DNA from 3 places in the Paenibacillus sp. BT-177 genome. Region 3 is predicted to be linked to each of the others. Evidence: riboswitches for the same ligand, from Rfam matches in the RefSeq annotation. Region 3 holds a riboswitch; each other region holds the start of a gene.

Region 1 (10,592 bases), on a different contig from region 3:
CACGGGGAGCGTCAGATGCGACGCAAGTAGTTCACGAGCTATTGGAGCATATCCGCATAGGGACGAATGGCGGTAAAATTAAGCCTACGCTTACTGTATTCCGCGCCTCCCAGCCGGGCCAGCCGGATATTCGTATCTGGAACCATCAACTCATTCGTTACGCTGGATATGAAACGGATCAAGGGGTCATCGGGGACCCGATCTCGGTGGATTTTACGAATGCTTGTAGGGATTTGGGGTGGCAAGGAGCAATGACTGCTTTTGATATATTGCCGCTAGTTGTGGAAGCGGGAGGCCAGCCTCCCAAGCTCTTTGATATTCCTGAACATTTGGTAATGGAGGTGCCCATTGAGCATCCGGAACTCTCGTATATAGCCTCTCTGGGATTGCGCTGGTATGCTGTGCCTATGATTTCAGATATGACGCTGGAGATTGGCGGTATCATCTATACAGCAGCTCCATTTAACGGCTGGTATATGGGGACAGAAATCGGTGCCCGTAATTTTGCGGATACCTTCCGCTATAATATGTTGCCACAGGTGGCAAAGCTGATGGGGCTGAATACGACGAGTGAAACAACGCTATGGCGTGATCGCGCGCTGGTAGAGTTGAACATTGCTGTGCTGCATTCTTTTAAAAAAGCGGGGGTCAGCATTGTCGATCATCATACCGCAGCAGCACAATTCAAGTTGTTTGAGGAACGGGAAGCCAAGGCTGGTCGCGCGCTGACAGGTAATTGGACGTGGCTGATCCCACCGTTGTCACCAGCAACCACGCATATTTTTCATAGTTCTTACGATAATCGGCTTGTGAAGCCGAATTTCGGAGTTCAGGAAAAGCCATATATGACGAGACAGGCTAAGCCAACAACAGATGCAGTGCTGCCGCAGAAGCCGCAAGGCTGTCCTTTTCATTCTGGATAACCTAACGGGAGACTAATTGTTGGATCTGGACTCCGGTTTATCCCATACAACGATCAATAGGGTCGCGATCGGCCCTATGAGTAGTGAGAGCACAAACCAGCTAAGCCTGCTCCGATTTTTGGACTGTGCCAAGCCGGCATTAATAAGGGCAAGCGTTCCCCAGCCGATATAATAATCTTCTGGCATGGTATTCTCCTTTGTAAAAAGGTATAATATCGTACTGTGTATTGTATGAGTACATTCATAATTTCATAAGTTATATCGTAAATATAACTTTATATATCTTGGTTTGAGGAGCGAAGCTAAGTTGGAGAGAAATCAGGCAGAGCGCATTGTCGCTGAGCTTTTGGAACGAGCTGCTATAGGCGTAACAGTTAAGCTGGAGAAACGTTTTCCTGGTGGACGGCTGATTGGGGGCAAATATGCCATGCATGCTCACGCCATTACCATGTATACGGATGTTATCGAAACACAATGTTTACAGATGTTCGGCAGCGCAGATCGGGTTGAGGAATATTTTACGGTTGTGCTTGCGCATGAGATCGGGCACGCCGCCGATACTGAATTAGAGGGCCTCTCCGATGCGATGGAGCAAGAGAACAGGATCGGGACCCGGCAACGGCTTGCGCTGCAAATTGAGGAAAACGCATGGAACTATGCGCTTAGACTGGTGCCTGAAATAGAAGCAACGTTTATTTCTGCCGTAATAGACGAGTCCCTGCTTGCCTATCGAGTCCCGATTATGGAGCAGTCTGACATTGCGTAATGATGAATGATCCAAGAGCCGTTAGGCTCTTTTTTTATTTGTTTTTAACAAACGAGGTGGACAGACAGATTCAAAGGAGCAGCTTTTTAAGCTGTGACACGCGACCTTGAGACAATTCCAGCATTTCGGCTAATTCTTTTTGAGAGACATTAGGGTATTCCTCCATGAGCTGCTTTAGTTTATTCAGGAGCTCATTCTGATTTCTGTAGCTTCTTCTTTTCTTCGGCTGGACAGGACGTGCTTCACTCAAATGACTGGAGGGATTATCGCTCTTCAGGTTTTCAATACAACTCTTGCAGATCAGATGATCTCTGAAATAGCTTAAATGATCAACGGCGCCACAAAAATAACAAGAAACCCCCGTATATTTGCGAATCATCAGTCCCTCTGGTGTAATAAAAAAATCGAGGGCATCTCCAATATTAATATTCATAGAAGTGCGCAGTTCTTTGGGTAACACAATGCGTCCCAAATGGTCTAGTGGTCGTGTCATTCCTGTGTTCTTCATTATTTTTCCCCTTTCTTGGAATGCGCTTATGGTTGCAGGAATTGTATGTTATGTATGCTGGAAGTACAAAGCGCTTATATTAAAGTTTGTTCTGGTATAGCTATCCTAAAAAAAGCTCCGGCATGACGAACAATTACGTCTGCCGGAGCTTGGTGCAGCCAATGAATCTAAGATGTCATGTCGAATTACTGTGGGTTGGTTGTCCAAATGCCGGCTACTTTTAATTGAACCCGTGGCGGCAGCTTCAATGCAGCTAACGTCAGATCGGCCAAATCTTGCGGCTGAAGCATGCGGTCCTCGTCACCAATAGGCAATCCCGCATTTACAGCCAATTCTGTATTGACCGTGCTTGGTGTCAGCGCGGTAACCCGAATGTTGGATTTGCGAACTTCCTGCATCAGTGCTTCTGTGAAGCCCATCAAAGCAAATTTGGATGCGCAATATGCAGAGCCTGTTGCAAAACCTCGTTCTCCTGCTGTGGAGGAAATGTTAATAATATTTCCGCTCTGTTGCGCCAGCATGCTTGGAAGAGCGGCGTGTGTCACATAATAGGTTCCCATCAGGTTTACGCGAATAATACGTTCCCACTCTTCGGGGTCCATATCTGCGACTGTGCCGAAGGTGGCGATGCCTGCATTGTTGATCAAAATATCGACGGCACCCAGTTCATGCTCCAGTGAAGCTACAGCGGCAGCGGCCTGTGTGCGATCGGATATATCCGCAACAGCACTCACCACTTTCACACCGTATGTACTCCCCAGTGAATCCTGCAACTTTTGTAGGTCGTTCAATGTGCGTGAGATTAACCCCAGATTAACGCCTTCCTTGGCCAAGGTTTCAGCAATTGCCTTACCGATTCCTTTGCTGGCTCCTGTAATAATGGCTGTTTTGTTCTTAAGTTCCATCCAGTCTCCTCCTTATTAATCTATAATGTGGTTGTGCATCTGGGCACATGGTTACATTATACAAGGTTAAACTCATTGAACCAAACTTCGCCTTTGATGAGGCATTCATTTAGAGGTCTCTATTTGGAAATATAAATATCCCCTGAAGTGGTTTCGACCTTAATCACGTTCACACTACCGGGAACAGATTCGGGAGTATTGATACTCCCAGAGTCAGAGTGGACATTATAGACACCTTTAAAATCGGGAGCTTGCTTAATCTTCACGTCACCAGAATCAGCATTCACTTCCAAGTTGGCTACGGCCCGTTGTGTAATATTTGTCTCCCCTGAGGTTAGGGAGAGAAGACCATTACCGCTATAATCGCGAATGGTAACATCACCTGAAGTAAGCTTTAACTCCATATCTGCTGCAAGCTGACTGGCTGTAAAATTGCCGGATGTTAAATTTGCGATCAGGTGGGTACTTTGGAGGTTTGTAATCTCGGCAGTGCCTGAAGTAGCGGTGATAGAAGTATTCTTCACAGAGGCATCTTGAAGTTTTACATTCCCTGAATGTGCATCTACCTGCAGATCAGTTAGTGTTTCGCCAGAGGGCATCTCTACGGTAATCGTTTGATCCAAATCAGGAGTGATCGAAAAGAATGACAAGGAAGGGTCCGGCTCCGATTGAATGGTAAGCTTACCGTTCTCAATTCGGGCATTATGAATTTGGTCGGCTACTTTTGTTTGAACTTCTCCGCTGATGCGTATCGTACCTTGGTCGCCAGAGCCAGGAGTGAACAAAATAGAAACATCATCAGAACTGTCCACTTTCAGGTTTTGTAGCTGACCACGTGTGAATGTCCACTTTTTATTTATAGCTGTTGTTTCTTTCATTACTTGTTGATTCCATGGGGCACCGTAGGCCACCATTCCGGCTGCACCGATGACAATGCACAGACCTGCTGCAATAAACCACTTTTTATTCATGTTTTTAGTAAGCTCCCCTCAGGGTAGTCTGATTCCATTTCCAGTATCGTACTGTGCTCTTGACCATAAGGAGTAAGAGATAACGTACTCCAGGCAGCAGCAATAGACCTATACCCGTCAACGTGATAGAGAAAAAGAATTTGGCCGGGTAAAAGGTGCTGTTTAGCGCATAATCAGTAACAGCGAGAAGGGGGGCTGCAATGAAGCTGATCGATACCACAGCCAATGAAGCCCATACTGCCCATAGGGTAGCCATAATCGGGATGGAGATTAGCAAATTGAGAAACAACAGCCCTAGGAAAATAAAAATATTGCGAGCAAAGCTGCCCTGGCGAAGCGGAGGAGAAGCGTTCCAGGCTGCATTGGGAACATCCAACGCTTCTCGAGCAATATCTTCTGGGTTACCCAGCTCATGGGCAATCTCACTTTCGCTTTTGCCATTAACCAACCCGTAGTCAAAATGCTGGCTCAAATCACTAAGTAGCTCATGGCGTACCTCTGCAGGGAGAGGAGAAAGACGCTGCTCCACCTCTGTAAGAAACTGTTTTCTATTCATCGGAATTTCCTTCCTCCAGTAGGCTTGCGACATGATGGACAAAATCATTCCATTCCCGTGTAAGTAGTCTTGTATAATGGCTACCGGTATCGGTTAGCCGATAATATTTACGGGGCGGACCCTCGGTCGATTCCTGTAAATACGTCGTGCAGTATCCCTCTGATACCAGACGGCGAAGCAGTGGATATAGGGCTCCCTCTGCTACTTCGATATGACGGGAGACGGCTTGAGCCAATTCGTAGCCATAGCGGTCTCTACGTCCAATTAGAACTAGAACGCATAGTTCCAGTACCCCTTTTTTGAATTGGATGTTCACATTCACGAGCGATGCTCCCTTCCTGATGTAATCATAATTCATAGGTGTCGTTCGGAATAAGGGGAAGAAACGTGTGTTTGTGCATAATTTGTCACGGGTACTGATTATAAATCAGTAGTCAGGTATAATTTAACATCATGTACTGATTAATGCAAGGTACTAAATTTTTAATAATAAAATCTTCGGGTCAAAATGGGCTGGTTTTCTTTCTTGAAGGCTTACATGAATAGCGAATCTTGTAGAATAAAGTAGTTTCATTTGGAAAATTCTCGATTTCTGGCTGGGTGCACCCATAGGATGTTACTTTAATTTCATTCATTAAAATGATAGATTGTAAAGTGTTCAATAGAGTTAAAGATTACCTATGATGAAGAGGTGGATAAAGGATGGACTGGAAACACTGGTATAGGGAATTGGAACAGGATGATGAGACTTGGGATGTGTCGGAGGAGGTTGTACTACGTGGTGTGGTACATCTTGATTTTTGCGGGCAGCCATCGGAGGTAGAAGCTGAATTTATCGTGGGAGCCGACTCTGAAGAACAGGCACAGACTATAGAAGAACCTACAGAGCTGCAAAAAAAGACATGGGAGACGTATATGGCATGTTCGTCAGAGATCCATCCTCAAGTGTTGGAGTCCATACACCATTATTATGTAGACATAGTGGAAAAGTATCGGAAGGCATACAGCTCATGGGGAGAGGACCCTAATGAATATGCGCCTTATGTGGAGCGACCAGAGCAATTGCTGGATCGAATGCAGCTTATATCTATACTGATTTCCGACTCATCGGAAAAGGATGAACTATATTTGAATTTTAGTTGTTCCTGGGATCGAGAGCATGGCTTAGGTGTACATCTGAAGCAGATAAAAATCGAGCATATTCAAGGTGCATATACATTATATGACTTGGAATAAATAAAACCCCCTTCCGGTCTCTAATAGAAAGACCGAAAGGGAATAGGATATGGTGGACATGATGACGCGATTGGATACGGTAAAAATATTAGTTGGATACAGACAGCATGGCACGGGCTGCTTGAGCCGCCTGTACCATTTGCCGCAATGCGGCAACAGATTCTTCCTTGGTACGGGTTTTCAGCCCACAGTCTGGATTAACCCAGAACAAATCTGATGGCAGTACACGCAAGGTACGCTGAATCATGCTTAGCATTTCTGATACATCAGGAATGCGCGGACTGTGGATATCGTATACACCCAGACCGATGCCTTTGTCGTAAACCTGATCCTCAAAGCTAACAATCAGTTCTCCGTGGCTACGAGAGGTTTCAATAGAAATCACGTCGGCATCCATGTCTGAAATGGATTGGATCATATCCTGGAATTCGGAATAGCACATGTGTGTATGGATTTGGGTCGCAGGCTGAGCGGTGGCCGTGGTCACAAGGAAGGCTTGAACAGCCCAATCCAGATAGGCCTGCTGTTGTTCTTTTTTCAACGGAAGCCCTTCACGAATTGCGGGTTCATCCACCTGAATCATGCTAATACCCGCTTGTTCGAGTGCCTCTACCTCTGCCCGTAATGCCAGAGCTAACTGCAAAGCTACTTGCCTGCGTGGAATATCATTACGTTCAAAGGACCAGTTCAAAATGGTCACAGGGCCTGTAAGCATCCCTTTAACTGGCTTGGAGGTTAACGACTGAGCAAATGCCGTCTCTTCCACGGTCATAGGTTGATCGAACGACACATCTCCGTAAATGATCGGCGGTTTAACACAGCGGGAGCCGTAGGACTGCACCCACCCGTTTTGTGTAAAAGCAAAGCCTTTCAGCTTTTCGCCAAAAAATTCAACCATGTCGGTCCGTTCAAATTCCCCATGTACAAGCACATCTATGCCAATGTCCTCTTGGATATCAATCCATTCCTTGATCTGCTGTTGGATGAATGTCCGATATTGCTCGGCAGACCATTCTCCTTTGCGATAGTGCAGACGGGCCTTGCGGACCTCAGCAGTTTGCGGGAAACTGCCGATGGTCGTCGTAGGCAGTGGGGGCAACTTCAGCCTATTTTGCTGAATCACCCGGCGCTCGGCGAAAGGAACGCTGCGTGATAGTGGCTCTTTTGTTAGCAGGTCGGCCAAATCGGCAGCTGTCTGTACCCTTGCCGCGGAGCGGTTGAAGCGGGCTACCGCATCCGAACTTTGCTCAAGCTTGGCAAGTGCGGATGGATCGTGCTTACCAAGTGCAGCCGTCAAGACTGCGACTTCATCCAGCTTTTCATCGGCAAAGGCTAGTGCATGCACCAGTTCTCGGTCCAGCTTGTGCTCTGCTTCCAGACTGACCGGCACATGTAGCAGACTGCACGATGGCTGTACGATAAGCTGTGCGGCAGTGGTCTGTTCTGCTAACTGGTCCAACAGCGCAGCCACGGCATTCAGGTCGCTGCGCCAGATATTGCGTCCGTCAATGACACCAGCACCCAGCGTTTTTCCTTTAGGGAAGCCATGCTGGCATATATGCTGAAGATTTTCGCCATCATCGTATACAAAATCAAGACCCAGTCCCTGTACCGGAAGTTCAGTCAGACGCTCATAATGATCCAGGCTGCCAAAGTAGGTTTGCAGCATGATGTTCAACGAGGGTGCAGCTTGGGTCAAAGCTTCATAGACCTCCTGAATAATATCTAGATCCTCTGCCGGGAATGAGGTGGTCAGGACAGGTTCATCGATTTGGACCCATTGAACGCCTTCTGCTGCTAGCTCTGACAAGACTCGAGCGTATAAAGGCAGGAAGGTTCGTATAATAGAAGCCAGATCCTTACGATCATAGCCTTTGGATAAAACAACAAATGAATAGGGACCGATGAGAACCGGTTTACCGTCAATGCCTAGCTCCTGTTTTGCTTCACGATAAGCCAGTAAGGGTTTATTTTCAGTGAGCACCGGAGCCGCATTTGCCAATTCGGGAACGATGTAGTGGTAATTGGTATTCATCCATTTGGTCATTTCACTGGCAGTAGCTCCCTTCTGCCCACGTGCGATCCCGAAATACACAGACAGAGGAACCGGACCTGTAGAACGATAGTTGAAGCGTTCGGGTACGAGACCGAACATCACGGATGTGTCCAGCACGTGATCGTAATAGGAGAAGTCTCCGACAGGAATGCGATCAATCCCTTTGTCACGTTGCTTGCTCAGATGCTCCAGACGCAATCTTTTCATCTCACTATGCAGTTCGCTTTCGTCAACACTACCCTGCCAGAAGCGCTCCAGTGCTTTCTTCCATTCCCGGTTCCCACCGATACGCGGATAACCCAGATTACTGCTAATCAAACCCGACAATGCAGATCGTTCGTTAATGGACATGTAGGTTTCCTCCTAACTGGTAGCCAGTTTATTTTTACGTACCAAAAAAGGCATTCTGTCCCCAAGGCTAAAAATAAGTAGGGGAAAGAATGCCTTCGCGATTAAAATTCAAAAATACGGCGACTGCTCTTAACACCTCCCTATCTTCCGTAGGTACTGCGATGTTGTTAAAATAGGCAGGTCTCCTGACTTACGGATCATGACGTTCAGCATCCCTTCCCGGTCTGTGGACCAGTGGGTGTATGAGTAGCTGAACATTCCCCGTTTACAGTGGCGGGACCGTCCCGGATTTGCACCGGCTTCCCTTTTAAGTCTGATCTGAATAGAACAGACACCTATTTCCAAGCTATGCGATTAAGGTATGACGAATAATTATGCACTCGTATACTTGTTCACCATCATAAGTGAAACTCACAGGATGTGCAATAGAAACAGTAATAGAAACTGGAGTGGAATCTGTTAGTTATATGCAAAAAAGACAAGCCCACCCCATCGTGGGGACTTGTCTTTGATATATCATCTTGCTAAGTAGAACATCGCCTTTAAGCCAATGAAACGGTGTAACCTGCCTGAATACTGGCTCTCACATCTACCAGACGTTGATTACGACTACCTCGAAAGGGGAGGGTCAGATCCTTTTGCTGTTCAACAAAACGGCCATCTACAATCACGTCACACAAAAACGCTAGCTCCTGTCGTTCCTGATCCATGAGCAGATCTTCGTAAACAAAGCCCGTGTAGGCCCATACGGTTCGGTCGGGACAAGCCGCGCGGAAGTTACGTACAAATTGCGAGCATTCTGCTGCTGAGAAAAAAGGGTCTCCCCCGCAGAGAGTCAGTCCGTCCAACAGCGGGTTATCCATGATATCACGGATAACCTCCTGTTGACGCTCAGGCGTGAATGGCTCCCCTGCGCGGAAGTTCCACGAAGCTGGATTAAAACAGCCGGGACAGGCATGGCGGCAACCGCTAATGAATACAACGGTGCGCAGGCCGTATCCTTCATTCAGAGATTCTGGAATATAGCCGCACAAATTCACTTATGCTTCACCCGGTCGCGAACTTCGGCTTGCTTGGCAGCATTAAAACGAACGGTATAATCTCCTGTCAGATATCCGGTTACCCGACGTAAACGCTGAAAATGCGTGTGTTCCTCATCTGTGCCGCATTGAGGACAGCTTGTCCCGATAATCCCTTCATAGCCGCATTCCGTACAACGATCCACCGGATGGTTGATGGAGAAGTAGCCAATGTTCTGCTGCAGCGCGTACTGAACAATTTTAAGAAACGCATCCGGGTTATTTCGCGCATTACCGTCCAGCTCAATGTATGAAATTGCACCCGCATTACATAGATTATGGAACGGAGCCTCCAAGCTGATTTTACGAGCAGCGGGGAGCTTGTAATACACCGGAATGTGGAAGGAATTCGTGTAATATTCCCGGTCATTGACCTCAGGGATAATTCCGAAGTCACGTTGATCCAGCAATGTAAACTTGCCTGACAGACCTTCGGCAGGCGTCGCGAACAGTGTAATATTAAGATTGTAGTGCTCACTCATTCGATCACAATACATGCGCATGGAAGTGATGATTCGCTGTGCTTCACGGTATACAGCATCATCTTCCCCGTGGTGTTTTCCATATAATGCTTTCATGCACTCAGCCAGCCCGATAAAACCAATCGAAAGTGTACCGTGCTTTAGGAGACTTCCTACCTTCTCATCAGGTTCCAGTTTTTCTCCGCCTTCCCATACCCCTTCGCGCATCATAAAGTCCGAAGCTTTGGCTGGCTGGCTGGTCTGGATATGATAGCGATGGATTAGACCGTCTACTGCAATTCGCATAACCTCTTCTAATTTCGCATCAAAGCGATCACGGTCAGGTGTCAGACGCTTGCCTTTGCAAATGCCATATTCAATCCCGAGCCGCACCAGATTAATGGTATTAAATGAGAGATTACCCTTGCCGCTCTGACGATTTCTGCCGAAACGGTCAGAAATGGTGCGGGTACGGCAGCCCATCGTCGCAATGATGGTATCCGGGTCATCTGCGCGGTAATAGGGCAGATTGAAGGTAGCATCCACATTCACAAAATTGGGATACATCCGCTTGCTGGAGCACTCTACCGCCTTTAAGAACAAGTCATAGTTGATATCGCCCTCTGCCTGGTTGACTCCTTTTTTACATTGGAAAATATGTTGTGGAAAAATAGGAGTTTCCCCGCTGCCGAGTCCGCGAATTGTGGCTTCCAGCAGCGATTGCGAAACAAGCCGACCTTCAGCAGACGTACACATTCCGTAATTCAGTGAAGTGAACGG
Region 2 (10,592 bases), on a different contig from region 3:
TTGGCAATCCCGTATCGGTCGGACAGCGTCTCCCCCAATATATTGAAGGCCATCACCACCACCAGAATCATGATACCCGGATAAATCATTAATTCCGGATGACTGCGGATGTATCCCGTTCCCTCATGAATCATGGCTCCCCATTCAGGAGTCGGCGGCTGGATACCTAGACCAAGGAATGACAACGCGGAGATGTCCATAATCGCCCAGCCCATCTCCAGCGTACCAATGACCATAATCGGCCGCAGCACATTTGGAATGATGTGCCGCCGGATAATGGCCCCTGAGGAGGAGCCGCTAATCCTTGCGGCCGCTATAAAATTCTGCTCTTTCAGAATGACGACCATATTGCGGCACATTCGGGCATAGTACACCCACTGCACCAGCATCAAGGCAAACAGCACCTGCATGAGACCCGGCCCAAAAATACCGACAATGCCGAGCACAAGCACCAAGTTGGGAAACGCCATAATGCCTTCGCAAAACCGCATCAGTACACTATCGACCCAACCGCCCAAATAACCTGCAATTGATCCGATTACAACACCGATGCTTAGCGAGGACAGGAAAATTAATGTCGCAAAGCCGAGCGAAATTCGTGCTCCATACAGCAGCCGGGATAGATTACACCGACCCAGATGATCCGTTCCCAGCCAATACTCTTTTGAAGGGCCTTCCAGCTTATGCAGTAAATTAACCTTAACGGGATCATGGGGAGCTAGCCACGGAGCCAGCGCCATTATGATAAAAAGGGCTGCCAGCACGACTGAGCAAACCACGATTACCTTTTGATCCTTGAACATTTTACGCAACCTTATCATCACTGCTCTGCTCGTCCCTTCGAGGAAATTCGGGGGTCCATATACAACTGCACCAGATCAACGAGCAAATTGCATACGATGAACAGGCATGCCGCCAGAAACACATAGCATTGTATGACGGGAATATCCCGGTTAAAAATGGCTTCCACAAAATAACGGCCAAACCCAGGCCATGAAAACACCTGCTCCACAATAATCGTTCCAGTCAGCAACTTGCCCAGATTCATGCCCATACTTGTTATTAGCGGAGTCATAGCCATTTTGAGTATGTGCTTGAGCATAATCACCCGCTCGCGTATTCCTCTGGTTCTGGCATACAGTACATACGTTTCCTGAAGCTGTTCCAGCACACTGGATCGCAGCAGGCGCGTATATAAAGCAATCAGAACCAGCGACAGAGTCAACGTCGGTAACACCAGATGCTGCCACGTTCCCCGACCCTCTACAGGTAGCCAGTCCAATCGGACAGAGAAAAAGAAGATTAACAAATATCCCAGCCAGAACTGGGGAATAGACGCCCCGAAATACGAAATCCCCCGACTCAGCATGTCGATCCAGCCATTTTTACGCATCGCCGCCAACACACCCAACGGGATGCTCACCAGTATAGATAGTGCCATGCTGCTTAAGGCCAACTCAACAGTGGCAGGCAATCGAGCCTTCACCTCATCCCACACTGGCTTGTTGGTCAGATACGAAGTACCAAAATCCAACCGACTGATTCTTTGAATTGTATGCATATACTGTGTCAGCAATGGCTGATCCAGTCCGAACTCATGTCTTTTCTGCTCCAGAACTTCCGGGGTAGGATAAATATGGGCAGCCGTCAAGTAAGCTTCAGCCGGATCAACCGGTGAAATGTGAATGAGTGCAAAAGTAACGAGGGTGGCAAAGAGAACAATAGGAATGACCGCTACCATTCGCTTCCCGATATAGCTAATCATAAGTTGTCCTCCTATCCTGTAAATTAACGTTACCTCACCGTTTCAGTTACTTTCCAATTTCAATTCCCTCAAATGGATTTTCATCCCGATTAGCTGGAAATACAAAGTTTGTAATCTTTTTCTGATACACTGCCGTTTTCTTAATATACGAAATAGGCACAATGGCAGATTGCTCTTGGAGCGTCTTCAAAATCGAAGCATACAGTTCTTGACGCTTGGTTTCATCTGTCGATGAAAGTGCTTCGTGTACTTGCTGATCCAGATCCTTCTTCATGGGAAGGGCGCTCAGCACCTCAGAAATTCCGAAGCTCTTCTTGGCAATAACATTAATAAAGGAATGCGGATCATAAGGCGCACCATAGTTGTACCAGAAATACAGATCAAACTGGTTGGATCTAAGCCGCTTGATTTGAACCGTCAGCTCCAGTCCGGTCAGATTCACTTTGACACCCAGCTCTCCCCATTCAGCCTGAATGGTTTCAGCCATCGCCTTTTGGATCGGATCGGTCTTATCGAAAATCAGCTCAAAATCCAGCTGTTGTCCGTCTTTCTCCCGTACTGTGCTGCCTGCGGGCAGCTTCCAGCCAGCCTCATCCAACAATGCTTTGGATTTTTCCACATCATAGCCTATTGGCTGTAAGTCGACATTCGTATACGGGTAGTTTTTGGATAAAACCGTATCCGCTGTTTCCTCCAGCCCCGAGGTTACGCCTTCCACCATCGCCTGCTTGTTAAATCCATGCTGGAGTGCCAGACGTACCCGAAGGTCTGCCAGTTTGGGATTGGACGAGTTGAGCAACAGGCTTCTTGTGCCGACAGGCTCGGACAGCGTGGTAACATACTGATTCGTGTCGCGCAGCTGTTTGAAAGCATCCAGGCTAATAACGCCCTCTCCATAAATCAGATCCAGGTCGCCTTTTTCAAAGGCCATTACACGTGTTTCACCATCGGGAATAATTTTGACCGTAATTTTGTCAACCTTCGGTGCAGTACCCCAATAATTCGGATTACGCTTAAAGGTTGCATATTCATCCTGCTTGTATTCATCCAGCATCCAAGGTCCTGTACCTACAGGTTTCTTAATCCCTTTGGACGTATCTCCATCATCCGGGAACCCGGCTTCACCCAAAAAACGGAACGGGCGAACGACAGACAGATCCTGAATAACTGGGTAGTATGGCTCTTTGAGCGTCATTCGGAACGTACTGTCATCTACTGCTTCAGTTTTGTCGAGAACGCCTACTATACCAAGCCAGCTATGCGTTTTCTCATTTTTCATAATAGCGTCAAAGTTCTTTTTCACAATCGCCGCATTAAACAGCGTTCCATCGGAAAATTTCACACCTTTACGCAGCTTAAACGTATATGTCTTGCCGTCCTTGGATATGGTCCAAGATTCAGCCAAAGCAGGCTCTAGCTTGCCTCCTTGCTTGTAGCTGACTAACGGCTCATAAATCATGGATTGTGCAAATAGCTGGGAAGGGTTGTATACGTGAGGATTCATTGTACCAATGTCCCGCGGCCACGATAGCGTGATCGACTTTTCATTGGCAGTTCCGTTAGTAGAGGTGGATGCAGGTGTGTTCTCCTGCTTCGCGCAGCCCAGAATAACGGATAATAAGAGGAGCGTCACCAACATAAGGGTGGCAGTCTTGCGGTGTCGAACGGACATCAATGTATTTCCCCTTTTCTATATATGTGATAATGATTATCATAATCATATTTAGAATAGGTACCACATTATATTTTGTCAACAATATTCGGCAAGCAGAGCTATTATTTATTTTGAATTTGTATAATATTAAATTTATGGATTAATCCTCCAATGTTTGAAATAGGGCACGCGTGTATTCATGCTTCAATAGTTCTTCATCCCAATCCTCAAATATTTCCACGATCTCTCCCTGAACCATGACGGCAACACGATCACAGAACGTACGGGTGGACTGAAGATCATGGGTGATAAAAAGATAGGACAGCTGGCGTTCGAGCTGCATTCTTTTGAGCATGTCTAGCACGGAGGACTGGGTTGACGTATCCAAATTGGCGACCGATTCATCGAACAGGATGATTTCTGGTTCAACCGCCAACGCCCGAGCAATGCACACCCGCTGTTTTTGTCCACCGCTTAGCTGTGCAGGGTATTTTCCCAGACTGTCAGCCTCCAACCCTACCGATTCCAGTAAGGAAAGGCAGATATCCAGCGCCCTTACCTTTCGCTTAGGAAAATAGTTACGGATCGGCTCCATCAAAATATCTTGAATGGTCATACGGGGATGCAGTGAAGAGGCCGAGTCCTGCGCAACCAACTGGATTCGTTTGTACAGATGAATATCCTTCATCCTTCTAGTATGTATGGGCTGGTGATCCAGCCAGATTTCCCCTGAAGTCAACGACTCCAGCCCCAGGATACACTGCGCCAGCGTGCTTTTGCCACTTCCGCTTTCTCCAACCAATCCAAGGCATTCTCCCTGTCGTAATTCCAGACTCACTTTCTGTATAGCCTGCTGCTGACTCTGTCTCGTGTTGAACCAGCCTTTTCTCAGTCTGCGGACAGGGTAAGCTTTGGTGACGTTCTTCAATTCCAGTATCACGGTTGCATCCTTCCTTCCGGGGTCATCTCCAGCACCCGATCTGCTATGCGGCTTATCCCCTGACGATCATGTGAAATTAACAAAATCGTGAGATCGAAATCTTCCCTCAACTGTAGAAACAAGGCCAGAACCTTGTCGCGGTTAATAACATCCAGCGCCGTAGTAGGCTCGTCGGCAATAAAGAGGCGCGGACCAGAGCTTAACATTGCAGCCAGCAGGACCCTTTGGCACATACCTCCGCTTAGTTCAAAAGGATAGGATGACAGAATATGCTCAGGATCGGCAAAACCGACCTTGCGGAGCAGAGAACACAAATAGGCTTCCTGCCCTGGAATAGTACGGCCTCCAGCCAGCTCCGTGACACGGTTCAACATCTGCCGCATCCGTGACAGCACGCCCTGGGGCTGCGATGCAGTGTGGGACAGGGCAGCATCAGCTTGCCCCAGCTCCTTCTGGGCGTGCATCATGCGCAGCCCGTTCAGTCTAAGCGTATCCGTCAGCTGGGCACGGACGGTACGGATCGGATTCAGCCCGCTCAGCGATTGCTGAATGAGCAGGGCAATTTCCCCACGGCGCAGTCTTTGCCAGCGCTGTTCATGGAACGGGATAATGTCTTCCCCGTTATAGTAGATGCACCCTTGCGTAACACCAACACCTGGGTCCAGCATACCCGCGATTGCGTGTGCGGTCAGACTTTTGCCGCATCCACTTGGCCCAGTCAAGGCTACAATTTCCCCTGGGTAGACGGAAAAGTTCACATCCCGTAATAGCGGTTTGCTTTCGCTTTCGCTGGCTCTTACACCTGTACGGCAAATCTCCAAATGTTCCACGTGTAACAACGGTTTTTGCATGTATGCTTGCTCTATGTCCTTTCGCCCCGTGACTGGTCGCTCCCCCACTATTTCGCCGCCTCCTTTTCTGAAAAATGATCACCCAGAAGCTGGCAGGCAAGCACAAATAGCATAATCGCCAAACCCGGGAAGATCATAACATGCGGAGCCACCTGAAAATACGAGGTTGCATCATGCAGCATCACACCCCACTCTGGCTTGGGCGGCTGTACACCCAGTCCAAGAAAGGAGAGCCCAGCGATCATTAACACCACGCGTCCGATATCCCATACCGTATAAACCAACAATTGCGGCCATACTTGTGGCAATACATAACGCCTTAGTATGCGCACGTGTGAATTACCGGACAAACGGGCATACCGTACATAGTCCTCCTGGCAAGCTTTTTGAACCAAACTACGGATATAGCGGACATAGCCCGCCCACCGTACCGCAATAATCGCTAAGGTCATGTTGACGAAACCCGGCCCCAAAATACCCACAATCGCTACCGTTAAAATAATATCAGGAAAAGCCAGTACGCCGTCGATTCCCCGCATAATCAACTGATCCACGCGCCCTCGCACATAACCAATGAGCAAGCCTGTGGGCAGACTGATACACAGCGTAGCTACCGTAATCGCACAAGCGATTAGCACACTCGTCCGAATCCCGTAAATGAGCCGTGACAGCACATCCCGACCCAAATGATCCGTACCAAAAGGATATTTCCGACTGGGTGGTGCCAGACGGTTCAGAAGGTCCACATGCAGAGGATCATGAGGAGCGGCCCATGGAGCCAGCAATCCGAGCAGCACGATCAAGCCAAACAGTGCGCCCCCTGTCAGCAAGCTTCCTCTAAAGGAAAGCCGTACCTTTTTCATTTGCAGCTTCCCCCTTAACGCAAACGCAGCCTTGGATCTATCACCGTCTGGACCACATCCACCAAACACTGAACACCTACAATTAAAAATGCGGCAAACATAACATATCCCTGAATCACCGGGTAATCCCGCTGCGTAATTGCATCTATAAAATACTTGCCCAACCCTGGCCATGAAAAAATGGTCTCTACGATGACGTTACCTGCCAGCATAAATGATAGATTCGTACCTAACAGCGTAATCATTGGCAGAACGGCATGTTTAAATAGCTCAAAAAAGAGAATATGCATACGGGAAAAACCGCGAGCCCTCGCTGCCTTCACAAAATTGCGGTCACTCAGCTCCAGCATTTGAGCGCGCAATACACGAGCTTGCACCGTTCCCAATCCTGCACCAAGCGTCAGCGCTGGGAGTACTAAATGTGTCCAGTCCTCCCTTCCCATGGATGGGAGCCAGCCCAAGCGAACGGAAAATAGATAGATTAGCAGAAAACCAAGCCAAAAAGAAGGGATCGACGATCCTAGCAAAGCGAACAGCCTGCCCAGACGATCTAGTGGACCGCTGACTTTTAGCGAGGCAGCCAGCCCCATCCCAAGCGTAAGCACCGTCATGACGGCAAAGCCCGCCAAAGCTAGCTCCACCGTAGCGGGCAGTCTGCTCCACAGTTCGTTTAGCACCGACTCCTTGGACACATATGAGGTTCCCCAATGTCCCGTGAACACATCCCGCAGCCAGTTCACATATTGAATATGAAGCGGCTCATTCAAGCCCAGTTCGTTTCGCAGCGCGGTCAGCGCCTCCCCAGAAGCAGGAACATTATGCGCGGTGAGTAAAATGAGGGCAGGGTCACCAGGGGCCAGCCTCATCAGTACAAAAGTCAGCGTGGATACAACGAATACAATGATGGGCAGCTGCGCCACACGTTCCAGTATAAAACGAATCATAGGATACGTAGCCCGTTATTCCGCAATATCAGATTGCGCTGTAATGTAGTAATACTCGATCGGATGCGGCGTAAAGCCCTCTACCCCTTTTTTCACGCCAAACACATTGTCAGGGTGTACAATGAACGACTGCGGCAAGTCTGTATTGATGATATCCAGCGCTTGCAGTGTTACCGCATTACGCTGTGCGGTATCCTTTGCCAACTTCAGGCTGTGAAGAATATCCTCCAGCGGTTTGGAAGCATAACGGCTTACATTAGCTTCACTTGTAGAGGAGTAGAACATGTCCATAAAATACTGCGGTTCTCCTGTATGGGCCGTGAGCATGCTGTACATAGCAAAATCCCAATCGTTTTTGGTCAACGCCTCGTCGATATTTTCCACCTTGCGAATCTTGACCTGGATTCCCTCATTCAGCAACTGGCTCTGAATAACCTCAGCCATGACGGATAGCTCCGGACGCTGAGGGAAGGTCAGCAGCGTAACCTCGAATGGCTTGCCCTGCTTGGACCATGTGCCTTGGGCATCCTTCTGCCAGCCATCCTTCGTCAACAACTGCTCTGTCGTTCCGTTCAATGCTTTACGCTCAATCTTACCGAAGGGAAGAATACTCGGAAACGGGCTGCTTGCTTCCGTACCGAAGCCCCTCATGACGGCGCTCACAATGGATGCGCGCGGAATCAGACTGTCCACCACCTTACGGTTGGTCGCATCCTTGAACACAGGCGATTCCATGTTGTACACAATCATATGGGTACGCAAGGACGGAGCCGACAGCACTTGTAGCTTGTCGTTCTTTTTTAGTACCTCTGCGTTATCTACCGGAATATCCGTCGCTACATCCACCTCACCGGATTGTAACGCCATCAGGCGCGAATTACCGTCCGTAATGAATTCCATCGTTGCTTCAGCCAGTCGTGCCTTTTCGCCCCAATATCCGTCATAACGCTCTACGACCAAGGATTGATCCTTGTTAAAGGCTTTGATTTTAAAAGCACCTGTCATTGCAGGGTAGCTCTGCTCATCTTTCATGGATGCCACATCCAGCACGATCGTTGACGGATCAGCCAGATTGGATGCCAGCGCTGCATTCGGCTGGTTTGTCGTGATTTTCAGCGTCAGCGGGCCATTTACATCAATGGACTTCACATCCAGTAAATCCTTCGCCAGGTGACTTTTCTCGATAGAGCGCAGCAAAGATGCTTTTACGCTTGCTGCATCCATACTCTTTCCATCATGAAAAGTGACCCTATCCTGCAAGCTGAACGTCCACACGTTAGGACTGTCGTGCTTCCATTCCTTGGCTAGCCAAGCCACAGGCTCCAACTTTTCATTCAAACGAATGAGTGTCTCACCGGCACCGGAACGCATCACATCCCAGCTATTGTCTCCATGCGGATCGACGCCTGACGGTTTCCACGTATACGCCATCACCAGCTTTTTACCTGCTGGAGTCTGTTGTGCAGGCGTATTCTCACCCTTGCCTGAGCTATCCTCCGTCTTCGTGGCTGTGCCGCATCCCGAAAGAGCCATAACTGCCATCAGCAGCAGCAATCCTGTACATATGAACCATGAACGCCTATTACGATTGCCTATCATCCCACATGTCCTCCTCTATCTTGTAAAATATCGTATAAACCTAACGCAAAACGCGAAAAAAGCATTCCCAACCACTTGACCAGCAGTCAGAAATGCTTTCATTATAAAATGTCAAAACTCACCTCAAAGCCAACTCCAAAAACATAGAAGGGATCAGATCGGTTTCAGACATTCCGTATGCAGCACGCCTAACCACCTCCCCAGCATCCCGTGGGTCTGACAGTGATGTCAAAACAGGCAGGTCTCCTGACTCCAGGCTTATCTTTCAGGCCTTCCCGGTTCCTCACAGTTCCAGTGGCTATTCTGAAAGCTCCAGCAGTACCCTGCTGATGCCTGTATACAGTGGCGGGTCCGTGTCGGAATCTACCGAACTTCCCTTTTAAGTGAACACGCTCAACAACTATCTACATCGTCTCAACAAAACCTCGTACATAGAGTTGTCCCGTTCACACCTGTTTTCTTCCTTTATTCCTTTTTATTACGATTTAGGATTATCTTATTTTGTTGCTACTGGCTTGTCAACAAATGTTGCGTAATAATTTAAATTTGAACGATATAGTGTGAATCAAGACCATGGCTCTTCATTGCTTGCGCGCAATTGAGGGTATGTCTTAACGTTGCGTGCACGCAATTCACGTGCTAAAATTAGGTATAGAGATACCCACCGTATCCGTATACTAAAAAGAGCCTTCGCCGCTCCAACGGCAAAGACTCTTAGGACTTGAAGGGCTGTGGATCACCACGGCGCGCTAAATGCTTAGCTAAACCCACCGTTAGGCGCCTAACCTAATTACGCGGTGGGTTTTCGCTTGTTCCGAAATTTCCGACGCAGCCATCGATAAAGCTTACGAATACTAAACACCAGGCTTAGTAACGTAACCATCCAACGTAGCACATCGTAACACGACACAAGGTTGACCATCGGCTTCACCCCCTTTCGGGAAGCTGCGCCATGGTCCGAAAACATCCACCACTATTCAAAGTCCATAAGGTAGATTATACCACTCCTTCACCTACTACTCTAGCAAACTTTTCTAGTAGGTTCTCAATCCCCCATTTTCATACAAGAAGGGTGTTTATCAATAACTTCATGCTGCTTAATAAATAACTCGCTCTGGGTAACCCCATGCCAAACAGCCGGAAAAGAGGCTACCCCCTCTCTCCGGCTGTTTTGGTTTATTTCCTATTCATCAAACCTTCTGTGGAACCTCCGAGACATTTACACCTTTGACCGATTCACCCTGTTTTCTTGCCAAAACGATGTTCAAGACAATTGCCGTAATCGAGCCCGATACAATACCATTTTGCAGCAGCATTTTGGCAAAGCTAGGCAGTTGGTCAAACATTTGCGGCAGAACAGCTGAGCCTAGGCCTACAGCAATACTGCATGCTGCGATCAGCAGATTGCTTTCCTTCCGCAGATCTACTTCTGACAAAATAGACATACCTGATGCAGCAACCGAACCAAACATGACGATCATCGCCCCACCCAGCACAGCGTTAGGAATCACTGTCGTCAAAGCAGCCAGCTTAGGCAGCAAACCGAGAACGACCATAATGCCGCCCGCAGCAAAAATAACGTTACGCGATTTGACGCGAGTCAGCGAGATCAGACCCACATTTTGCGAGAAGGCCGTGTAAGGGAACGCATTAAAAATACCGCCCAGCATAATCGCAAGCCCTTCCGAACGAAGTCCATTGACGATTTGCTTTTGTTCCACCTTCTGATCAATCGCTTTACCTACTGCCAGATAAACCCCCGTAGACTCGACCATGCTGACAATATTGACGATAATCATCGTGCATACCGCCATAATGCTAAATTCTGGCTTGCCAAAATAAAACGGCTGCGCAATACTCACCCATGAAGCATCCGCTACGGGAGCAAAATGCACCATTCCCATCGCATAGGCGACTACAGTACCTGCGAACAGACCAATAAGCACGGAAATCGAGCGTAAAAAGCCCTTAGCTAC
Region 3 (10,592 bases):
CCCCTGCGTAGCTTCTTGTTCCGGTACAGGAGATACGCGAAGAACGGTGCCCCAACAAAGGCCGTCATAACGCCCAGAGGAATTTCCGTTGGGGCCAACAACGTGCGAGCCGCCGTATCTGCCCAAGCCATAAAAATAGCTCCACCCAGTGCAGATAACGGAACAATCATCCGGTAATCGGGACCTGCCATCAGACGAATGATATGAGGCACAACAAGTCCAACAAAGCCAATGACTCCACATACCGAGACAGCGGCAGCTGTCAGCAAGGTAGATATGATTAGGACAGATAGCTTCGTCGCATCTACATGAACCCCCATATGAGCCGCTTGACGTTCTCCCAAAGCCAGAATATTCAGCACCCGTGCCCGGTTCCATAGAAACACCAGCCCAACGATCACGTAAGGTAAAAGAATTCCCGTATATGACCAACCGCGCAGACTGAGACTTCCCAGCGTCCAGTACAATATTTCATTGACTGTTTCCTTCGACATGGCTGCCAGAAAAGAAACAATGGCTCCCCCAAAAAATTGCATCACCACACCTGATAAAATGAGGCTTTGGGTCGGAATTTTCCCACCTTCACGCGCCAACGTCAACACCATCCACAGCGTCAGCATGCCGGTTATAAATGCAACTAGCGGAAGCGTCCATATACCCACAAATGAAAATTGAAGCCCCCAATAAATCAGTACTGCTGCTCCGACCGAAGCTCCCGAGGATACCCCAAGGGTATACGGATCAGCCAAGGGATTACGCAACACACCCTGAAATCCGGCTCCCGCCAGCGCCAGCGCTGCTCCAACCAACATTCCCAGTAACACCCGTGGCAATCTGACCTTTAAAATGATTTGCTCTGAGGATGTATTCCAATCCGGTGTAAACGTATCACCTAACCACGGTAGGTGGTTGATCAAAATACCTGTGATCTGGCTGACCGGAAGACTGACCGAGCCGATGCCAAGACAGAGTAGCAGCGTCAGCAGCAGCAAGACAAGACCTGTCCCCCCAAAACCGATCAGTCTACGGTTCATTTGAAAATTTCAGGGTACACGCCCTTGGCCACTTCCTTGAGCCCTTCTGTTACGCGTGGACCTGGACGGCTAATCAAATTATCATCCACGGCAAATACACGATGGTTACGAACAGCCGATATTTGATCCCATCCACTGCGAGCTTTTATGATATCGCCGAGGGTCTGGCCTGTTTTATCATCCTTCACACTTTTGCTGTACAAAATCACGTCAGGGTTGGCAGCTATAATATTTTCCTCACTGATTTGGTACCAGCCCTTCTGCGTGGCACCCACGTTTTCGCCGCCCGCCAATGTGATCAGTTCATCCATAAATTCGCCCTTACCCACTGTCCAGCCTGGTGAAAATTCGACGTATACCCGCAGCTTCTGCCCTTTGCCGATATTTTTAACTCCTTCTTTCACTTCTGCTACATCTGCTCTCATCTTGTCAGTCACCGCTCTCGCTTCTTTCTGGTGATCGGTGATTTTCCCATACAATTCGATGTTAGCTATGACATCTTCAACTGTTTTCGGTTCTGTTTTAAAAATCATAATTCCCATATCACGCAGCTTAGTCGCAGCCTGTTCACTAAGTGAAATCCCTGCAAAAACAACTTCCGGGTTCGCAGCAATGATCGCCTCTTCGTTCGGTTTCATAATACCGCCCATTTTAGGCTTTTTCGTAGCTGCCTCCGGGTAATCAGAGTAGTCGGATACACCAACAATTTCCTTATCCAGTCCGATAGCGAACAGCGCCTCGGTTTCTGCCGGGGAGACGGAAACGATCTTATCCGGTGCTTTTTTAAATGTAAATTCCTGTCCTGTTGCATCCTTAAGCGTTAGCGGGTAAACCGTTTTACCCGGAGGCACTTGTGCGGTTACGGTCTGTCCCGGCTGCTGTGAAGAAGCTTGGCCCTCTTTATTTTCTGCATTTTTTCCATTCGCGCCACATGCACTCAGCCCAACTGCCAATATCAGCGCCAATAGACCTGTAGTCCATACCTTTATTTTTTTTCCTGCCATGATTTGCACCCCTTCATACATAAATCGTTAAGAGCGTTACTTGAACTTCATCCGATATTTTCTCATTCCAGCCTTCTTTTCCTATCAAAAACCCCCGCATCCTCATATCAGGACACAGGGGTCACGTTAGCACAGATCGTGCGCAGGCGGGCAGCTTCTTTCCGCATGGACAGTCACTGCGAACACGTCATCCTTTCCTCGAAGGATTATGGTGACAGGCGGACGGGCAGGTATCCTGACTTATGGAAAATGCATGTCCTGATATTCTTTCATATGCTTGGCGGCACATAAAACAGGGCTAATGAGCATGTTTCCATTTACAGTGGCGGGACCGCGTCGGACTCACACCGACTTCCCTTTTAATAGCGCAATAAAGGAAAGCAAGTTCCTCACATGGCGCCGACCTCGTCTGCTGGATATTTGATGTAGTGGTAGTCAAGCCGTTCTTTTACTTGATGATTATAGGTTAAAAAGAGTTAGCTTACAACCCAAACAGTCGCTTTATTCGCCTTGTTTAACCTAATGAGAAAGCAATCTTGCTATACAATTGTGCGGTCCTATCAACCTTAACTGAATCCTAAATGCTTCTCCCGGCTTCGGATTCAGACTCCAAAAATCATGTCCAGGCATAAGCATACAAGCCAACTGACGAATTACACCACCATGCGTGACAATCAAAACAGAGGGCGGCGCAGCATTCGACTCCATTGGCTGAACCTCCAAAGCAATGCGCCACGCAAACAGAGAGTCTAGGAATTCACGCAGACGATTCACAAAATGAATCCAAGGCTCTCCTCCAGGTGGGGTGAATTGTTGCGGCTCATCAATCCAAGCGCGATACAACGCCACATCCTTAAGCATGTCATACGTTTTTCCATCCCACTCACCAAAGTGAAGTTCTCGCAGACGTGGTTCCATGATAGGAGGCATAGCAGAGAGGGAACATTCAGACGTCAATGCAGACTCCGGCAAAATGATCTGCAAGGTCTGGCGACATCGCATTAAGTCGCTGCAATAGATTCGAGCAAAGGAATGTCCCTGCAATTTTTTCTGTAAAGTCTTTAACTCCTGCTCTGCTCCCGACAGTAAACCCAAGTCGGCATGTCCCAGATATCGACGTTCCTTATTCCATAAGGTTGTGCCATGACGAACTAGCACGAGCTCCATGTCCCACTGCAGATCTTCTTTAGCATCATTCGGCTTACTAACCTGTTGTGAGTTCGGACTTGGTGCACTTTCTCGCACTCTTTTTCCTTCTGTATCTTGTTTCAAAATCGTGTCACTCCTCACTGCATCCATCCCAAGGCAAAACACCCTGCGGCTCCCATCAAACACAATCCTACAAACATAGTGGATACGGCGAACATCAGCCGGATCGTATGCCGGATATCCTTCGACTCCAGCGGTCGTATCCCTTCGCCCATATATGCCCGAAAGGAGCGTATGCCGTGATACACATTATAGCCACCGAGACGAATCCCTAGGGCACCTGCCACCGCTGATTCGGGAAATCCGCTATTTGGGCTTGGATGCAGACGGGCATCCCGCTTGATTGTCCGCCAGCTTCTTGCAGCATCCAGCCGATACAACCACGACGCTATCACTAGCATAACTGCTGTCATGCGAGCCGGAATGTAGTTAGCTACATCATCCAGCCGTGCCGAGGCCCAGCCTAAATGCAGGTACTTTTCATTTTTGTAGCCAACCATTGAATCGAGCGTGTTTACGGCACGATATGCCAGTGCCAAGGGTGCTCCCCCGATCAGGGCATAAAAAAGCGGGGAAATAATGGCGTCCACGATATTTTCAGCGACCGTTTCGACGGTACCGCGCACAATTTCGGGCTCGTCAAGCTGCTGCGTATCCCTCCCGACAATCATGCCTAGCTCCCGACGTGCCGCAGTCAAGTCATTCGCCTGCAACGCTCGGTATACTGCCATCCCTGCATCCTTTAGTCCTTTGGAAGCAATCGTAGTTGCAATCAGAACAATTTCTACGACGACAGACAGCCACGGATGAATCCAGGCAAGCACACGCAACAGCCCCCAAGCAAGCACAAAGGAGCCTCCTGCCACAATAAGTGGAAGCAGCATGCCCGCACATTTCAGTCCCTGATCACTGCGGGCCTTACGGCGAATCGCTTTTTCCAATGCTGATATGGCATGTCCCATCCCGATGACTGGATGCGGCAACCATCTCGGATCACCGATTAGCCTGTCCAGCAGATAGGCTGCCATGATTACCAAGCTAACGATCACGCCGCTCCTCCTCCAGCACTTCACTGAGTGCAGACAGCAGCATATTATTGGCTTCAGCGCCCTTGACTGCAATTCGAAAATGGCTCGTCGACAACCCCGGATACATGGCACAACTACGTATAAGAATCCCACGCTGTCCAAGCGCCTGCTGAATAGCCGATGCACTCCACGTTCCCGGCGCCCTTGCCAGCACGTAATTGGCTTCGCCGGGAACGACACCGCAGCCCCATTCCGCCAAGGCAGTCAGTAAGCGACTGCGCTCCGTCGCAATCAGTTCCTGTGTGCGGCGCTCATAAGCTTGCCCACTTCTCAGACACGCCTCTCCAGCCAGCAACGCCAATCCATTAACACTCCAGGTCACCTGTTTGGCCGTCATTTGCCGGATATAGTCCGGATGAGCAATCGCATAGCCCAATCGCAAGCCAGGAATGGCATAAAATTTGGTCATCGATCGGATCAAAATCACATGAGGATAGCGATCCAGCACAGGCAATAGTGAGATTTGCCGTTCCAGTGGGATAAAATCAATAAAAGCTTCATCCACCACCAGCACAGTACCCGTTCTGCCAGCCGCCTCTGCCAGTTCATATAGCTCCTGCTCACCATATTGCACACCGTTCGGATTATTCGGTTGCCCAAGGAACAATACATCTACCTGCTCCATGAGCCGAAGGATGTCCTCCACGTCTGCCTTCCATTGAAGCGAAGCCTTTCCGTATACCCGGTGGATCTCGGCTCCGAATTTGCCAGCCAGCTCGGCATATTCCGAAAAACACGGCTCCACTGTGCCCACACGCTTGGGAGCCAGGCCCAATAGTAAGAGAGCCATGCTTTCAGCCGCGCCGTTACCGATGCTCAGCGACTCCGGTGGAACCTGTAGCCGCCGTGCCAGCATATTTTTAAAGTGGCGGTGCCCAGGGTCAGGATAGCGAATCACCGTGTCCAATGAGCTTTGCAGTGCCTCAAGCACCTCCGGTGGCGGACCAAGCGGATTAATATTTGCACTAAAATCCACAAAATCCGCAGCAGCTCCACCAAATGTCGCGGCAGCCGTTTCCCTGTCCCCGCCATGACCGTAAACCTCTATCATTGCCTCTCATCCTTTCCGGCCGTTTCCAATCATTTAGATCCATTATGAGGCTGCTTTTTGCGTCCCGTCAATGCAAATGAGCTTTTGTACATGGCTCACTTGGGTTACAATAGAGGGAGGCACACATAAATTACACAGTTTATATACGGAGGAATGGACATGCTGTTCATCGACAACCAGGGCATACACGACCCAGCCATTAATCTTGCTATTGAGGAATACGCACTCAAGCATCTACCGCTGGACGACAGCTATCTGCTGTTTTACATTAATCAGCCTTCTATTATTATAGGCAAGCATCAAAACACCGTTGAAGAAATCAACGCTGAGTTTGTGAGAGACAACAATATTCAAGTCGTTCGTCGCCTGTCCGGCGGCGGGGCTGTATATCATGATCTCGGTAATTTAAATTTCAGTTTCATTACCAAGGATAACGGGGAGTCCTTTCATAATTTCCTCAAATTTACGCAACCTGTGATTGACGCTCTCCGCCAAATGGGAGTAGAAGCCGAAATGACTGGACGCAACGATCTGCAAGTCGGAGAACGTAAAATTTCAGGAAACGCTCAATTTGCCACACGTGGACGTATGTTCAGCCATGGTACATTGATGTTCAATTTGAATCTGGACAATGTGGCTGCATCGCTGCACGCCAATCCCGAAAAATTCAAATCCAAAAGCACAAAATCTGTCCGTAGTCGCGTGGCTAACATCAGCGAACTGATGGACCGTGAGATGACTATAGAACAATTTCGCGAGGAACTGCTGCGGTCCATCTTTGGCTCAGAACTGGATCAGGTGCCTCAATATAAGCTCACCGATGCGGATTGGGCTAAAATCCATGAAATTTCCAAAGAACGCTATCAGTCGTGGGATTGGAACTACGGTCTATCCCCCGAGAGCAATATCAAGCACACACGTAAATTCCCGGTCGGTATTATAGATATCCGCATGGATCTGAAGGAAGGCTACATCCGTGATATTAAAATCTACGGGGATTTCTTCGGTGTAGGTGATGTCGCTGATATTGAAAATATTCTGCGCGGCAAGCGTTATGATGAAGGTGAGGTCCGTCAAGCCTTATCCTCTCTCGATTTGAAGCATTACTTTGGTAATATTGAGCTGGACGACTTTGTTGGACTTGTATTTTTGGAAGACTAAGCGTTACTTTTTTCCATGGTTTCAAGCCAATACTTCAGTGGTTATAAGGGGACAGGCTCTTATGGGCGTCGTCCCTTTTTCAATGCAATATTGTCATTTTGAATATTATAAGATACAATTTTAATATTGCCCCATGATAGAGATAAAGGAGAGATACCGATATGTATAAATTAATTGCCATTGATATTGATGATACTCTCATTAATGACCAGAAAGAAGTTACTCCAGCGACACAACAGGCATTGGAAGCTGCTGTAGCTAAAGGTGTGGTGGTTACTCTCGCGACTGGACGAGCTTATGCCTCCGCGCACAAAATTGCACGCCAGACGGGGTTGAATGTACCGATCATTACGTACCAAGGAGCTTTGGTTAAAAATCTGCTCGACGAAAACGTGCTGTATGAGCGTTATGTTCCACTCGTGGCTGCACGTCGTCTGTACGAATTTTGCGTGGAACGCAATCTGCATCTGCAAACATATATAGATGACAAATTGTACACACGTGAAGATAATCAGAAAATTAAAGATTACACCGAGCTGAACAACACGGAATATTTTGTAGAGCCCGTGTTCAGTAAAGTTATAGAGCAACCGGCCCCTAAATTGCTGATCATTGACGAGCCAGAAGTATTGGACGAATTAATTCCCGAACTTCGCGAATTGCTTGGCAGTGAAGTGCATATTACAAAATCCAAACCTCATTTCCTGGAAATTATGCATCATGAAGGCACTAAAGGCCACGCCCTTGCCTTCCTTGCAAACCATTTTGGCTGTGATCTGTCGGAGACCATTGCGATCGGCGACTCTTGGAATGACCATGAAATGCTGGAATGTGCCGGTCTTGGCATAGCGATGGAGAATGCGATTCCTGATTTGAAAAAGCTGGCCGATTACATTACTCGCAGTAATAACGAAGACGGTGTTAAGCACGCTATCGACAAATTCGTACTCAATGTTGAATAAGCAAAAAGTGACTATTTCCGTAATACTTATATAAAGTATTTCAACAACAAAGCCTCCAAACGTCGCATGTTCATTAACATACGGCAGTTTGGAGGCTCTTTTTGTCAGATCATATCATAACTGACCTCTTCAAAGTATCAGGCAGCAGAGCGTACTTTACGTCTGTTCACCAGACGGATAATTCCGTTGTTCATACACATCAACCCGGTCACAATGAGCAGCACTCCTGCCAGCATCCACCAGCTTACATGTTCTCCATACAAAAAAGCTCCCAGGCCAACAGCAATCGGTGGTGAAATGTAGAGCCATGTGGTCGGAAACAATGGATTCGTACGCGCCATAAGCCAGTAAAATAGTGTCTGCGCAATCATGGAACCAAACACGATCAAATAAAATAGAGAGCCTATGGCAGGCAGCAGAGTCCATCCCCCAGAATTCCAAGGCTCTGTAAAAGCCGACAGTACTAGCAGCATCCAACCACCATGAAACATTTGTGCTGCATTCAAGGCAATCGGGTTCGTATCACGAAACGCGTCCATGACTCGCTTGGAATACAGAGCTCCTCCCGAATAGCACAGCTCACCCAGCAAAATGGCCATACAACCAGCCAGCCACAGACCGCTGATTTGAACGGCCAAACCGGGCAATACCACCAGTACGACCCCAAGAAAGCTGATCATGCAGCCCATGAGCGTAATTCTCGTCGTTTTTTGCCGCAGTATTGCAGACTGCATCAGCACAATCATCATCGGTCCGGTGGCCGACAAAATAGCACCGATTCCCGAACTGACATATTGCTCCGCCCAATACAGTGTTGAGAATGTGCCGAAGGTCGTTCCCGTCCCAATTAGCAGCATTTCCTTTCGCCATAATAACGACCATCGAACCTTTCCTAACAGCCTCATCGCAATAAACAAGATTGCCCCTGCTGCCATAAAACGTGCGCCTGCCGATAAGAACGGCGGAAGTCCGGCTTCCACTCCCACTTTGATAGCCAAAAATGTAGTACCAAAAATAAGACACATAACTGTAAAGGCGATACCAATCATGACACTTCCCTCTCCCTTCTGTTACTCACAAGCATACAAGGAGACAGACAGAACAGATGGGCAACCACAGAACAGTTGTACACGTTTTTGAAGTGCTGTATAGTACAATACACACAAAGGAGCGTGGACCGCATGGGCAAGGATAACAGCGAATTATTGTTTTCAACGGAACAGATCTCGACAGATCCGGGCTTAAAGCTGTATGAGCAGGTCGTCCATTACATAAATGTGCGGATGGAGCGCGGGGACTGGCCAGCAGACGCTAAATTGCCGTCTGTGCGAAGTCTGGCTCAGGAATTGGGTGTGCACCGGTTAACCGTATTCCGGGCATATCAGGAGTTAAAGCAACAAGGGCGTATCTATGTAAAGGATAAATCGGGATATTACGCCCATGCTTCCCATGCAGCAGAATTGGGGCCATTTACTACCTATTCGGAGCATTCATCCACAAGACGGATCTTCCATTCAGAATCCACTTACATGGCAGACGATCCGTCTGTTTCTGTCTGGAGGGGGATGGATGGACTCACCCAGGTTCATGCCATGAACGCGGACTTCCAATTTTCCAAGGCCCTGATTGATCCCTCTCTCCTACCCAACCGATATTGGAGAGAATTAATGATGCAGGTGTTTGAAAAGCATCCGAAAATCGCGGCTACCTATTCTGCTGTACAAGGAGATGCTGAGCTTCGTAATGCCATGGCACAGCATTTTAGCACAGATAAGCATTTCGCAGTATCAACGGACGAAGTACTGATTACCTCCGGCGCACAGCAAGCCATTGACTTGGTTTCCCGTTCTCTGATTCGTACAGGAGATCGTGTATTAATCGAACGTCCAGCCTATGGCCCGGCCATGGAAATATTCCGCAGACAAGGCGCCCGTCTGACTGTAACTGATATACAGCCGGAAGGTTATGATATGGATCAGATTGAATGGTGCCTGAAAACGGAAAAACCACGTCTCTTCTATATGAATCCGACATTTCACAATCCGACTGGCTTTACGATCCCTGATGAGCAGCGCAAACGTCTGCCCGAACTGGCCGAGCGCTACGGCTGTCTTATTGTCGAGGATGACAGCACCTATGATATTAGCTTTGGGCAAAAACCGCCTTCTCCGATTTTCTCCTATGATATCTCGGGAAGTGTCGTCTATATTCGCAGCTACAGCAAATATGTCGCACCCGGTCTGCGAATCGCAGCTGTGACTTGTCGACCTCAGCTCATGGACAGTCTGCTGAGCGTCAAAGCGCTAGTGGACAATGGATCACCACTGCTGAATCAAAAGCTGTTTTTACAATATTTTCAATCCCCACGTATGCAGCAGCATATTAAAAAGCTATGTATCGCACTCCAGATTCGTAAGGAAACGATGGAAGCCAGTCTCCGCGATTCCGGCTGGACATGGACCAGCCCGGCGGGAGGACTCAACCTGTGGCTCCAGCTACCTTCTACGATAAAACCTAATGAGCTGCTTGCCAAAAGTATACAAGAGTCCGTTTCCTTTGTCCCAGGCAATGTATTTGATCCCATCGGTGCAGAGGGTAAAACGCATATACGGCTGTCCTATTCATACGCCAATGAGCGGCAAATCAAAGAAGGGCTCTCTACACTTTTACGCATTAGTCGAACGATGTAAATCGTTATTCTAACGGCAAACTCATGCCTGTGTGTGCCAAACTGATCCCTTTCAGCAGCCCGTAGTTGTATGTGATATCCACATCATGGGACATATGTGTAAACACCGTGCTTCCAGGCTTCAGTCTTCCTACAAGCTCCTGAGCCTCCAGCATGTCATATACCGAGCGGGTGGCATACTCCGCTTCCTCATGGTAAAAACTCGTCCCCAGCACGAGTAAATTCAGATTATGTAAAGGCAAAATTTCCGCCTCATTCAGTCCAATTGAATCTGAACAGTAGGCCCATGAGAAGCCGTCTTTTTCCAACCGATAAGCGTAAGCATATCCGTTCTTTCCATGATTCACGCGCCAGCCCCTGATGTTCCATCCACCAAGCTGGACTCCCTGATCTA

What was found. Region 3 has a riboswitch for cobalamin ahead of OIU26_RS07500 (cobalamin-binding protein). Riboswitches for the same ligand answer to the same signal wherever they lie in the genome.
Region 1: another riboswitch for cobalamin. It lies ahead of metE (5-methyltetrahydropteroyltriglutamate--homocysteine S-methyltransferase); the one in region 3 lies ahead of OIU26_RS07500 (cobalamin-binding protein).
Region 2: another riboswitch for cobalamin. It lies ahead of OIU26_RS12640 (ABC transporter substrate-binding protein); the one in region 3 lies ahead of OIU26_RS07500 (cobalamin-binding protein).

What each region holds. Positions count from the first base shown of each region.
Region 1 is NZ_JAOYTP010000003.1:294,180-304,771, reverse strand. Features, by position in the region: gene OIU26_RS11820 (nitric oxide synthase oxygenase) at 1-923, shown strand, start outside; gene OIU26_RS11815 (hypothetical protein) at 936-1,109, opposite strand; gene OIU26_RS11810 (hypothetical protein) at 1,231-1,689, shown strand; gene OIU26_RS11805 (AbrB/MazE/SpoVT family DNA-binding domain-containing protein) at 1,760-2,197, opposite strand; gene OIU26_RS11800 (3-ketoacyl-ACP reductase) at 2,383-3,102, opposite strand; gene OIU26_RS11795 (DUF4097 domain-containing protein) at 3,222-4,073, opposite strand; gene OIU26_RS11790 (DUF1700 domain-containing protein) at 4,078-4,629, opposite strand; gene OIU26_RS11785 (PadR family transcriptional regulator) at 4,622-4,951, opposite strand; gene OIU26_RS11780 (DUF6985 domain-containing protein) at 5,332-5,865, shown strand; gene metE (5-methyltetrahydropteroyltriglutamate--homocysteine S-methyltransferase) at 5,954-8,272, opposite strand; cobalamin riboswitch at 8,431-8,626, opposite strand; gene nrdG (anaerobic ribonucleoside-triphosphate reductase activating protein) at 8,815-9,312, opposite strand; gene OIU26_RS11765 (anaerobic ribonucleoside triphosphate reductase) at 9,309-10,592, opposite strand, start outside.
Region 2 is NZ_JAOYTP010000003.1:481,986-492,577, forward strand. Features, by position in the region: gene nikC (nickel ABC transporter permease subunit NikC) at 1-821, opposite strand, end outside; gene nikB (nickel ABC transporter permease subunit NikB) at 821-1,765, opposite strand; gene nikA (nickel ABC transporter substrate-binding protein) at 1,812-3,437, opposite strand; gene OIU26_RS12620 (ABC transporter ATP-binding protein) at 3,580-4,359, opposite strand; gene OIU26_RS12625 (ATP-binding cassette domain-containing protein) at 4,356-5,258, opposite strand; gene nikC (nickel transporter permease) at 5,258-6,073, opposite strand; gene nikB (nickel ABC transporter permease) at 6,088-7,017, opposite strand; gene OIU26_RS12640 (ABC transporter substrate-binding protein) at 7,033-8,616, opposite strand; cobalamin riboswitch at 8,836-9,039, opposite strand; gene OIU26_RS12645 (nucleobase:cation symporter-2 family protein) at 9,807-10,592, opposite strand, start outside.
Region 3 is NZ_JAOYTP010000002.1:284,519-295,110, forward strand. Features, by position in the region: gene OIU26_RS07495 (FecCD family ABC transporter permease) at 1-1,034, opposite strand, end outside; gene OIU26_RS07500 (cobalamin-binding protein) at 1,031-2,038, opposite strand; cobalamin riboswitch at 2,247-2,461, opposite strand; gene OIU26_RS07505 (histidine phosphatase family protein) at 2,558-3,310, opposite strand; gene cbiB (adenosylcobinamide-phosphate synthase CbiB) at 3,325-4,296, opposite strand; gene cobD (threonine-phosphate decarboxylase CobD) at 4,286-5,386, opposite strand; gene OIU26_RS07520 (lipoate--protein ligase) at 5,546-6,547, shown strand; gene OIU26_RS07525 (Cof-type HAD-IIB family hydrolase) at 6,709-7,509, shown strand; gene OIU26_RS07530 (EamA family transporter) at 7,647-8,558, opposite strand; gene OIU26_RS07535 (PLP-dependent aminotransferase family protein) at 8,691-10,199, shown strand; gene OIU26_RS07540 (MBL fold metallo-hydrolase) at 10,204-10,592, opposite strand, start outside.